DNA from 3 places in the Xenorhabdus sp. SGI 60 genome. Region 3 is predicted to be linked to each of the others. Evidence: riboswitches for the same ligand, from Rfam matches in the RefSeq annotation. Region 3 holds a riboswitch; each other region holds the start of a gene.
What was found. A riboswitch is a leader RNA that binds a small molecule or an ion and turns the genes downstream of it on or off. The one in region 3 is predicted to bind thiamine pyrophosphate.

Region 1: another riboswitch for thiamine pyrophosphate. It lies ahead of thiC (phosphomethylpyrimidine synthase ThiC); the one in region 3 lies ahead of thiB (thiamine ABC transporter substrate binding subunit).
Region 2: another riboswitch for thiamine pyrophosphate. It lies ahead of thiD (bifunctional hydroxymethylpyrimidine kinase/phosphomethylpyrimidine kinase); the one in region 3 lies ahead of thiB (thiamine ABC transporter substrate binding subunit).

What each region holds. Positions count from the first base shown of each region.
Region 1 covers NZ_CP196860.1:355,566-359,297, reverse strand. The annotation lists gene hemE (uroporphyrinogen decarboxylase) at 1-475, opposite strand, end outside; gene nudC (NAD(+) diphosphatase) at 582-1,349, opposite strand; TPP riboswitch at 1,513-1,637, shown strand; gene thiC (phosphomethylpyrimidine synthase ThiC) at 1,784-3,732, shown strand, end outside.
Region 2 covers NZ_CP196860.1:1,556,678-1,560,409, forward strand. The annotation lists gene ACSJJG_RS07510 (amino acid permease) at 1-885, shown strand, start outside; gene cspE (transcription antiterminator/RNA stability regulator CspE) at 1,665-1,874, shown strand; TPP riboswitch at 1,997-2,089, shown strand; gene thiD (bifunctional hydroxymethylpyrimidine kinase/phosphomethylpyrimidine kinase) at 2,136-2,930, shown strand; gene fbaB (class I fructose-bisphosphate aldolase) at 2,987-3,732, opposite strand, start outside.
Region 3 covers NZ_CP196860.1:3,795,967-3,799,698, reverse strand. The annotation lists gene ptsP (phosphoenolpyruvate--protein phosphotransferase) at 1-1,022, opposite strand, end outside; gene rppH (RNA pyrophosphohydrolase) at 1,032-1,562, opposite strand; TPP riboswitch at 1,679-1,783, shown strand; gene thiB (thiamine ABC transporter substrate binding subunit) at 1,945-2,931, shown strand; gene thiP (thiamine/thiamine pyrophosphate ABC transporter permease ThiP) at 2,907-3,732, shown strand, end outside.

The DNA.
Region 1 (3,732 bases), 3.4 Mb from region 3:
CGCCTTCAACCATATATGTGGCCAATGTCCACGGGCTACCAGAAAAACCGATCAAAGGAACTTGCCCTGCCAATGCCTTACGAATAGCCCGCACGGCATCCATGACATAGCCTAACTCCAGTTCGGGATCAGGCACAGGCAACTTTTCTACATCAATATGATTCTGAATCGGAGAATGAAAACGTGGCCCTTCTCCCGTTTCAAAATACAGCCCTAATCCCATCGCATCAGGAATAGTCAAAATATCAGAAAACAGGATAGCGGCATCCAGCGGAAAGCGGCGTAAGGGCTGGAGAGTAACTTCACAAGCCAATTCGGTGTTTTTACATAACGAGATGAAATCTCCCGCCGCCTGACGCGTAGCTTTATATTCAGGTAAATATCGACCGGCCTGACGCATCATCCATACCGGTGTGATATCGACGGGCTGACGCAATAAGGCACGCAGATAGCGGTCGTTTTTCAACTCATTCATGACAAGCTCCCTTGATTAATTTATGCACGACAAACACACGAAAAAACTGGTGCAGTTTAACATGCCTGAAATTGAACTTCTGGCATAACCTCCCATAACATGATGATTACTGATGACGGCATAACGCCACCGTATCTTCAATTAAACGGCGAGCAATCGTATCAGGAGGAGGAATCAAGGGAAGATTATCATAACGGTGCCAATCTGCACTGATAAGTTCAGCGGGATCAATATTGATTTCACCGCTCTCATAATCGGCCAGAAAGCCTACCATCAATGAATTCGGGAAAGGCCACGGCTGGGAGGCAACATAACGCAAATTACGGATCTTAATTCCGCTCTCTTCCATCACTTCACGATGCACAGCCTCCTCCAGGGTTTCCCCCACCTCAACAAAACCGGCCAGCACGGTATGGACCCCATTGCGGTGACGCTGGTGTTGTGCCAGCAAGATATGGTCATGACGACGAATACCGACAATGATGCTAGGGGCAATTTGTGGATAGTAATGTTCATGGCAATGGTTGCACAAGCAGGCCCATTCACGCTGACTATGCTGCATCTCATGACCACAGTAACCACAATAGTGATGTGAACGATAAAACTCAGCCAGTTGAACACCACGCCCAACCAACTGAAATAACTTCGCATCCCGATCAGCAATTAAACGAGGAGAGGACATATCTGAAGCCATTTTCTGACGAACCAACCAGACCGTTTCTCCTAACCACTCACCGATGGGTTGTGCCATATGGCCTTGCAATGACCATTGATTGGCACTACCTAAAGGTAACTCCCCTTGTGGTAGCCAAACCCGATTTTCAAGACTGACAATCCACCAGCCTTGTTCTCTACCTGTCAGTTTTTGTTGCATAATCTGTTCCATCATTGGTTATGTGATTTATTACGTCTTCAATCTCGTTATACTAACCGCACTGTTGAATACCCTTCTTAAATAGGAGTCACAGTAATGTCAAAACAAATGCTCCCAAAAACGGAGTTGTAGTTTTCACAATCCCCTTTATACTTTGAGGTGTTTTTTCTTGTCGGAGTGCCTAGCGTTCAACGTATATCACGATGGACACAGGCTGAGACCGTTAATTCGGGATCCGCAGAACCTGATCGGGCTAATACCCGCGAAGGGAACAAGAGTAATCACTCCGCTGCCAGTATTTTGTACATTTATGTAATCATGTACAGATACCAATCAGCCCCAATCATTACTCCCTGCGAGCTCCAGACAAGCAATTTTCTCAACTTAAGCCTGATCAACAATGAGACAGGCGATAACACAGTCAGGAATTTGCTATGTCTAAGTCCAACAATATCGTTATTTCGAATACTGTTATTCCAACGGCTGATATCTCGCCTAAAGCCCATCCAGCGAGGCCACGTAAGGTTCAAAGAGATGCGGCACAAGCATTTATCCATTCCGTTCAAGGGGTCACTTTTCCCAATTCAAAGCGCATTTACCTTGAAGGCTCACGCCAAGATATTCAGGTTCCTATGCGTGAAATCCAACTTTCTCCCACATTCATTGGGGGCACGAAAGAAAAACCCCAATTTGAGGCAAACGAACCTGTCCCGGTTTATGACACTTCCGGCCCTTATGGCGATCCTGCTGCCATACTGGATGTAAGGAAGGGTTTACCTAAGATCCGCCAGCCGTGGATCGATGAACGCGATGATACCGAACCTGTTTCAGTCCTCAGTTCTGATTTTACCCAACAACGCCTTGCTGATGCTGGATTGGATCACCTGCGCTTTCACCATCGCCCATATCCACTGAAAGCCAGGCATGGCAAGCGTGTCACCCAATTGCACTATGCACGCCAAGGGATCATCACACCAGAAATGGAATTTATCGCATTGCGTGAAAATATGGGGCGCGAACGCATTCGCAGTGAAGTTTTGCGCCAGCAACATGCAGGGCAAAGTTTCGGTGCCAACTTACCGGAAAACATCACAGCCGAATTTGTCCGTCAGGAAGTTGCTGCCGGCCGTGCGATTATTCCCGCCAACATTAATCATCCTGAATCTGAACCGATGATTATTGGTCGCAATTTCCTGGTGAAAGTGAATGCCAATATCGGTAATTCTTCCGTCACATCCTCTATTGAAGAAGAGGTAGAAAAATTGATCTGGTCTACCCGTTGGGGCGCAGATACCGTAATGGATCTCTCCACCGGACGCTACATCCACGAAACCCGCGAATGGATACTACGCAATAGCCCGGTTCCCATTGGTACTGTCCCGATTTATCAGGCACTGGAAAAGGTCAACGGCATCGCAGAAAACCTGACATGGGAAATGTTCCGCGATACCTTGCTGGAACAGGCCGAACAAGGCGTGGATTATTTCACTATTCATGCTGGTGTACTGTTGCGTTATGTACCGATGACCGCCAAACGCCTGACCGGTATTGTTTCCCGTGGCGGCTCAATTATGGCGAAATGGTGCCTTTCCCATCATCAAGAAAATTTCCTCTACACCCACTTCCGCGAAATTTGTGAAATTTGTGCGGCCTATGACGTCTCCCTCTCTTTGGGGGATGGATTGCGCCCCGGTTCAATTCAGGATGCCAATGACGAAGCCCAATTCGCAGAATTGTATACTCTTGGTGAGCTGACCAAGATCGCATGGGAGTACGATGTTCAAGTCATGATTGAAGGACCCGGGCATATTCCAATGCAACTAATCCGCCGTAATATGACGGAAGAGCTGGAACATTGCCACGAAGCCCCATTTTATACGTTGGGGCCATTGACGACCGATATCGCCCCAGGTTATGACCATTTCACCTCCGGCATCGGCGCCGCCATGATTGGCTGGTTTGGCTGTGCCATGTTGTGTTATGTCACCCCCAAAGAGCACCTCGGTTTGCCCAATAAAGAAGATGTCAAACAAGGCCTGATTACTTACAAAATCGCAGCCCATGCGGCAGATCTCGCCAAAGGCCATCCGGGGGCACAAATCCGTGACAATGCTATGTCAAAGGCGCGGTTTGAATTCCGCTGGGAAGATCAATTCAATCTGGCACTTGATCCTGACACCGCCCGCGCCTATCACGATGAAACCTTACCGCAGGAATCCGGCAAAGTGGCCCACTTCTGTTCCATGTGTGGGCCAAAATTCTGCTCAATGAAAATCACACAAGATGTACGCGATTATGCAGCAAAACTGGAACAGGAAGCGGGTATGGAACAGATGTCAGAAGCATTCCGTTCCCGTGGCAGTGAGCTATATCACAGTGCGGA
Region 2 (3,732 bases), 2.2 Mb from region 3:
GTCAGTGCCATCGTCGGGATGATTATCTTTGGAAGTTATTTGCTGATTAGCGGTAATGGTGGCCCACAGGCAAGTATCACCAACTTGTGGCAGCAGGGCGGCTTTATGCCAAATGGGATTTCTGGCTTGATTATGGCGCTGGCTGTGATCATGTTTTCATTTGGTGGGCTGGAAATGGTAGGCATTACCGCAGCAGAAGCAGAAAATCCTGAGAAAAATATCCCAAAAGCCACTAACCAGGTTGTTTATCGCATCTTGCTGTTCTATATCGGTTCATTGGCTATTTTGCTGTCGTTGTACCCGTGGGAGAAGGTGGTAGAAGGCGGCAGCCCATTCGTTTTGATTTTCCATGATCTGGATAACTTCTGGGTAGCGAATGTGCTGAATGTGGTGGTACTAACGGCGGCGTTGTCTGTTTATAACAGTGGTGTGTATTGTAATAGCCGGATGTTGTATGGTTTGGCTAAACAAGGTAATGCGCCTTATGCACTCACAAAAGTTAACAAACGCAATGTGCCTGTCTTGTCTATTGGTTTATCAGCGCTGGCAACATCAATTGGTGTATTGATTAACTATGTTATACCCGGTAAGGCATTTGAGTTGTTAATGGCATTAGTGGTAACAACTCTGGTCATTAACTGGATTATGATTTGTTGTGCTCATTTGAAATTCCGTTCAGCTAAAGATAAAGAAGGTGTCAAGACGAAATTTCAGGCACTGTGGTATCCATTTGGAAACTATCTGTGTTTAGTATTCCTGGCATTCATTCTTGTTATTATACTAACGATGCCACCAATTCGTATTTCAGTCATCTTGATGCCGTTTTGGATAGGTGTCTTATGGATTGGTTATTTGATTGTTCGCTCAAAGAAAGCCAAGAGATAAGCAGATTAGTTGCCAATCCATGCCATGTTTTTTCAGCCGGGTATTATGCCCGGCTGATTGTTATTGTCAGTGCTAAATAATACATTAGCGTTATTTTATGTAACTAAACGCCATTATCTGGTGAATTCTATTTTTAATAAAATATTATTTCTGTATTTTCTCCATAATTCAGAATAAGAATATTTATACTCTTTTTTGACAATGTAGTTTCATTTTAAACGCTAACTACTCCAGCAAAATGTACTTTATGAAATCAATAAATCGTATAGATGAATAGTAAAAAATTATCCCACAAATATTATAATTGAATAATATTTAACAAATGATAAACAAAAAGTAAGCTGGTTACAGGTAAAACGACTATATTGTATGTTCAAAAATAATAAGTGAAATTAGCCATAATTTTTACAGCTATCTAAAATGAATTTTGTATAACGATAACTCTCTGGTCTACACCATAACTGATATGTAAAACAATATTATATATTAATCTTATTAAAGATATTGCTTTGGGTGAATTTTTCTTTTTACCTATATTCATAGGGTTACGTGACTTAAAGGTTATGGAGTAATTTCAATTCGGAATAGAAATTGAGAGTTTTAAATATGTGCGTTGTCTCCAGCACCTGAAAAAAATGGCTTGCGATTATATAAAGAGTATGTGATAAAACACATGGGTAAACGAAGTACAGTTCTGTTAATAAATAACAGTAACTAATACTGGTTTGTTTATTTTTATGCCAATAGGCTAATAAAGTGATTCAAAGGAAATTTTTGAAATGGCAAAAATCACTGGTACTGTGAAGTGGTTCAACGAGTCTAAAGGTTTTGGTTTTATTACTCCATCTGACGGTAGCAAAGATGTATTTGTACATTTTTCTGCCATTACGAAAGATGGATTTAAAACATTGTCTGAAGGCCAACAAGTTGAGTTTGAAATTCAGGATGGTCCTAAAGGTCCTGCTGCTGCAAACGTTAAAACTTTATAGTAATAAATTTAATTTAGCTGCTATTCGATTGCTGGTTAAATCTATTTATCGTTAGTTTAGTTTTATTATCTGGCGATAACCTATTGCAAATATCACTCTATTGGGGTACTAATGGAGTGATTTTTTTTGACTCGGGGCGTTCTTTATTGAACTGAGAAGTACCCGTATTACCTGATCTGGATAATGCCAGCGTAGGGAAGTCATGGTATATCTCTTATTCCGATACCCGCTTTTCTTTAGCTGGTGGTAGGAATCACCATAATGAGAATTAATTCACTGACTATCGCAGGAACCGATCCTGGCGGTGGTGCCGGCATTCAAGCCGATTTAAAAACCTTTTCTGCGCTTGGGGCCTACGGTACGACAGTTATCACTGCGTTGGTTGCGCAAAATACACTGGGTGTACAATCCGTTTATGAACTTGCTCCCCTCTTTGTTGCTGCCCAATTAGAATCCGTGCTTTCAGATGTCAGGATCGACAGTGCCAAAATTGGTATGTTGTCGAATGCGGCTAATATCGCTGTAATAGCAGAGTCGTTGCAGCGTTATCCTATTCCTTACATTGTATTGGATACTGTTATGGTAGCGAAAAGTGGTGATCCTTTGTTATCACCAGAGTCTGTTTCCGTAATGGTAGAGCAATTACTGCCGATCGTCTCTTTGATCACCCCTAATTTACCGGAAGCAGCAGCTATATTGAGATGTGATATTGCCAATACTGAAGATGAAATGTTATGGCAGGGGCGTGCATTACGTTCAATGGGATGCCAGGCCGTTTTATTGAAAGGCGGACATTTAAATAATGAGGAAAGCCCGGATTGGCTTTTTACCTCGGAAGGGGAGTGGCGTTTTAGCGCTCCCAGAGTCAATACACGGCATACTCATGGAACGGGTTGTACTTTATCCGCAGCACTTGCTGCATTGCGCCCCTACTCTGATTGGCAAAGTACGTTGCCGGTTGCCAAAACATATTTACAAAAGGCGCTGATGCAGGCGGATAGTTTGCAGGTTGGTCATGGCATTGGACCAGTCCACCATTTTCATCAATGGTGGTGAATTTTTGAATAATGGGGATGCGAGATCCCCATTTTGAACGTACTGAATCTAATGGATTAAGCGATGGTAATTTTCTTATCGAGATAAACATCCTGTACGGAGCGAATTAACTCAACGCCCTCTTTCATCGATTTCTTGAACGCTTTGCGGCCAAGGATCAATCCCATTCCTCCGGCACGTTTATTGATAACGGCAGTGCGGACAGAATCACTTAAGTCATTGTTTCCAGAAGCACCACCTGAATTGATTAATCCAGCGCGTCCCATATAACAGTTAGCAATTTGATAACGAACGAGATCAATCGGATGTTCAGAGGTCAAATTGCTATAGACGCGTTTATCTGTATGCCCGAACCCAATAGCAGTATAACCACCATTAGTTTCAGCCATTTTTTGTTTAACGATATCGGCGCCGATCGTTGCGGCCAGATGATTCGCCTGGCCGGTTAAATCGGCGCTGGTGTGGTAATCAACCCCATCTTTCTTGAAAGCGGAATTACGCAGATAAGCCCATAACACCGTGACCATACCGAGTTCGTGAGCGCGTTCAAAGGCGGCTGAAATTTCTTCTATTTGGCGGCGTGACTCGGGAGAACCATAATAGATTGTTGCACCTACCGCAACGGCACCCATGTTAAATGCCTGTTCGACACTGGCATACAACGTTTGATCATATTGGGCGGGATAGGTCAAAGTTTCATTGTGATTAAGCTTAACCAGAAATGGGATCTTATGTGCATAACGGCGAGAAACAGACGCCAGAACACCGTAAGTTGAAGCAACACAATTACAGCCGGCCTCAA
Region 3 (3,732 bases):
TCTTGTGGCAACTCAGCCAACAAGTTAGCACTGAGTTCATCAGCAACCAGTATAAAACGCCCCGGCCACTGCCTGATTCCCGTAGCGGAACCACTCAGATGAAACAACACTCGCTGACCGAGCGTCCGCAGATCCGATGCCCTCTCGCGCATATAAAGATCTTGCAAGCTGGCAAACTGTTCAGCATATTTTTCAATCACAGTTTTAATCGCCCATTCCGCTACAAAACCGTTATCAACGGTACAAAACAGATCCCGCTTGAGTTGAGGATCATTTAATAGATGGGAATAGAGATCGAAAATGGCGGCGCTTTCTTTCTGTGAACTGGCAGTAAAGCGCTTGCTAATACGACGGCATTCCGCGGTTGCTTCTTCAAGCGCCAAAGTCAGTCTGGAGCGTTCAGCCTGATAATCCAGCGTCAATGCTTCAGTCACTTGCTCCAACAACGGTTGGGAGCGATCTTGCCATCCCTGTGCCATAACAATGCCATTAGAAATAGCAAACGCCTTAATGCGGGTCTGGCGATACTGGCCGAACAACCCTTTGGTTTGCGCCTGAGCGAGAACAGCAGCAAGTTGCATCGCCAGTGTCACCATGAAAGATTCTTCACTTTCATCAAATAACCGTCGCTCATATTGCTGGACAACGAGTATTCCCTGCAATTGGCGACGATAAATAATCGGTACACCTAAAAAAGCCCGCAGACTTCCTTCTCTTACTTGGGGAATATATTTAAAACTGGGATGATCACGGACATCAGCGAGATTAATTAATTCAGACAAACGCCCAACTTGCCCCACTACGCCTTCATCAAAGGCGAGACTAATTGCTTGCCCCCTGGGTTTTCTCAACCCCTTGGTTGCCATCAGGTAATAACATTGCCGCTGATGATCCGCCAAATAAATAGAGCAGACATCCGTGTTCATTGCCCGGCACGTTTCATTAACCAATAACTCAAGCGCTTCAGATAAATTAGCTGCCATCGCAACCTTTTCAACAATTTCCCGTAAGCGCATGAGCATAGCAATAACCTAACTTTTTCTACGACGATGTAAATAAGGTGAATGGAATAATGAAGCCGACTCCTGCGTTGACATCACAATAAAAGAGAATTCTTTCATCACGCGGCGATAGACATCGCGTTTAAAAGAAACGACCTGCCGGACAGGATACCAATAACTGACCCAACGCCAACCATCAAATTCCGGTGTCTTACTGCGCTGCACATTAATATCCGCTTCATTACACAATAACTGTAATAAAAACCAACGTTGCTTTTGCCCAATACAAACAGGCTTTGTATCCCAACGCACCAAACGCTTGGGTAATTTGTAACGCAACCAACTCCGGGTTGAGGCAAGAACCCGTACATCTTTGCGATTTAAACCAACTTCTTCGAACAACTCGCGATACATTGCTTGCTCTGGTGATTCCCCAGGATTGATACCCCCTTGAGGAAACTGCCAGGAATGCTGCCCATAACGGCGGGCCCACAGAACTTGCCCTTGGCGATTACAAATTACAATTCCTACATTCGGGCGGTAGCCATCATCATCGATCACCAGACTACCTCTCGGTATAACAAATTTAAAAAGATAGCCAATTGTTTCACACTCATCTCGAGCGGTAAACCTCTATGATTAGACTTTGCAGACGTAGCCGAAGTCTCTACAATACTGCTATCTCAACGGGGTACGGCTGTCGCAAAACAGTACTGCTGAGAACAAACCCGTCGAACCTGAACCGGTTAGTACCGTCGTAGGGATTTGAGGCGCTACTCATTGATATAATAGATGTCATTTTCATTTAGCACCTTCTCAGATCCTTTGCTATCTGCTAATAACAAACATTAAGTGATTGATGTATATAATTATCAATATTGCTAACTATTGATATATGCAACTATAGGAGAGCAAAGTGTTTACGAAATTATTTTCCCGCTTTATGGCTATCAGCCTGCTGTCTATTGCTACCAGTGTTTTTGCTCAGACAGGCCAGGCAAAACCTACCCTGACAGTTTATACTTATGATTCATTTGCCTCTGAATGGGGACCAGGGCCTGCCATCAAAAAAGCCTTTGAGGCAGAATGTGGCTGTGAACTGAAACTAGTTGCGTTGGAAGATGGCGTCTCCTTGCTGAACCGTTTGAGAATGGAAGGCAAAAAAACACCCGCAGATATTATACTGGGGTTAGATAACAACCTGATTCAAGCCGCTCAACAAACCGGATTATTCACACCAAGTCACGTCGATACCTCAAAACTGAAATTACCCATTGCATGGCACAACACGACGTTTATTCCTTACGATTACGGTTATTTTGCCTTTATTTACAACAAAAATACCCTGCTTCATCCCCCCAAAAGTATGGATGAATTAATCAATAACCACCAGAATTGGAAGATTATTTACCAAGACCCACGTACCAGCACGCCGGGTTTAGGGCTATTGCTCTGGATACAAAAACTCTATGGCAACAAAGCCGCTCAGGAGTGGCAAAAAGTGGCTCCAAAGACACTCACTGTTACTAAAGGCTGGAGTGAAGCCTATGGCCTGTTTCTGAAAGGTGAAGGGGATATGGTGTTGAGCTATACCACATCACCTGGCTACCACATTATGTCAGAGAAAAAAGATAACTACGCCGCCGCTATTTTCAAGGAAGGACATTACTTGCAAATTGAAGTGGCCGCTCAGGTAACCTCAAGCAAACAGCCAGAACTGGCACAGAATTTTTTGAATTTCATGCTTTCTCCGGCATTTCAGCAAGTCATTCCAACAACCCAATGGATGTATCCTGTCATTGATATCCCTTTACCCGACGTTTTCAAACAACTTCCGGTTCCTGAGAAATCCCTGCAATTCAACGCAGATGATGTGGCAAAACACCGTACAAAATGGATACGTACATGGCAAAGTGCTGTCAGCCGTTAATCGCGGGTTGGTTATTGCCGGGGGTTCTTGCCTCCGGCCTGTTAATGATGGTTGCCCTGTCGGCGTTCGGGGCGCTGTGGTTCAATGCACCTGAAAGCCATTGGCAGACATTTTTGCATGACAGTTATCTCTGGCATGTCATTCTATTCACCTTCTGGCAGGCATTTCTCTCTGCCGTTTTATCGGTAACACCGGCCATTTTTCTGGCTCGGGCACTGTACCGTCGTTGTTTTCCAGGAAAGACTCTCTTTCTGCGCTTATGCGCCATGACATTGATTCTCCCTGTTTTGGTTGCCCTGTTTGGCATTCTCACCGTTTATGGTCAGACCGGCTGGCTGGCGAATCTTTGCCAATGGATAGGCGTTGAATATCGTTTTACACCTTATGGGCTACAAGGCATTTTGTTGGCACATATTTTCTTTAATATGCCAATGGCAACACGGTTATTGCTGCAATCTCTGGAGAGTATTGCTATTGAGCAGCGCCAACTTGCCGCCCAGCTTGGTATGAGTGAATGGCAACATTTTCGTTTTATCGAGTGGCCTTATTTGCGCCGTCAAATTTTACCGACGGGTGCGCTGATTTTTATGCTGTGCTTTGCCAGTTTCGCGACGGTTCTGGCCCTCGGCGGTGGCCCCGCCGCAACGACCATTGAACTTGCCATTTATCAGGCGCTGAGTTACGACTACGATCTTGGTCATGCTGCCCTGCTTGCCTTGATACAACTTTTTTGTTGCCTTGGCTTGGTGCTGCTGAGCCAAAAACTTAAAGGCGCGCTTTCTGTTGGTTATGGGCATCAAC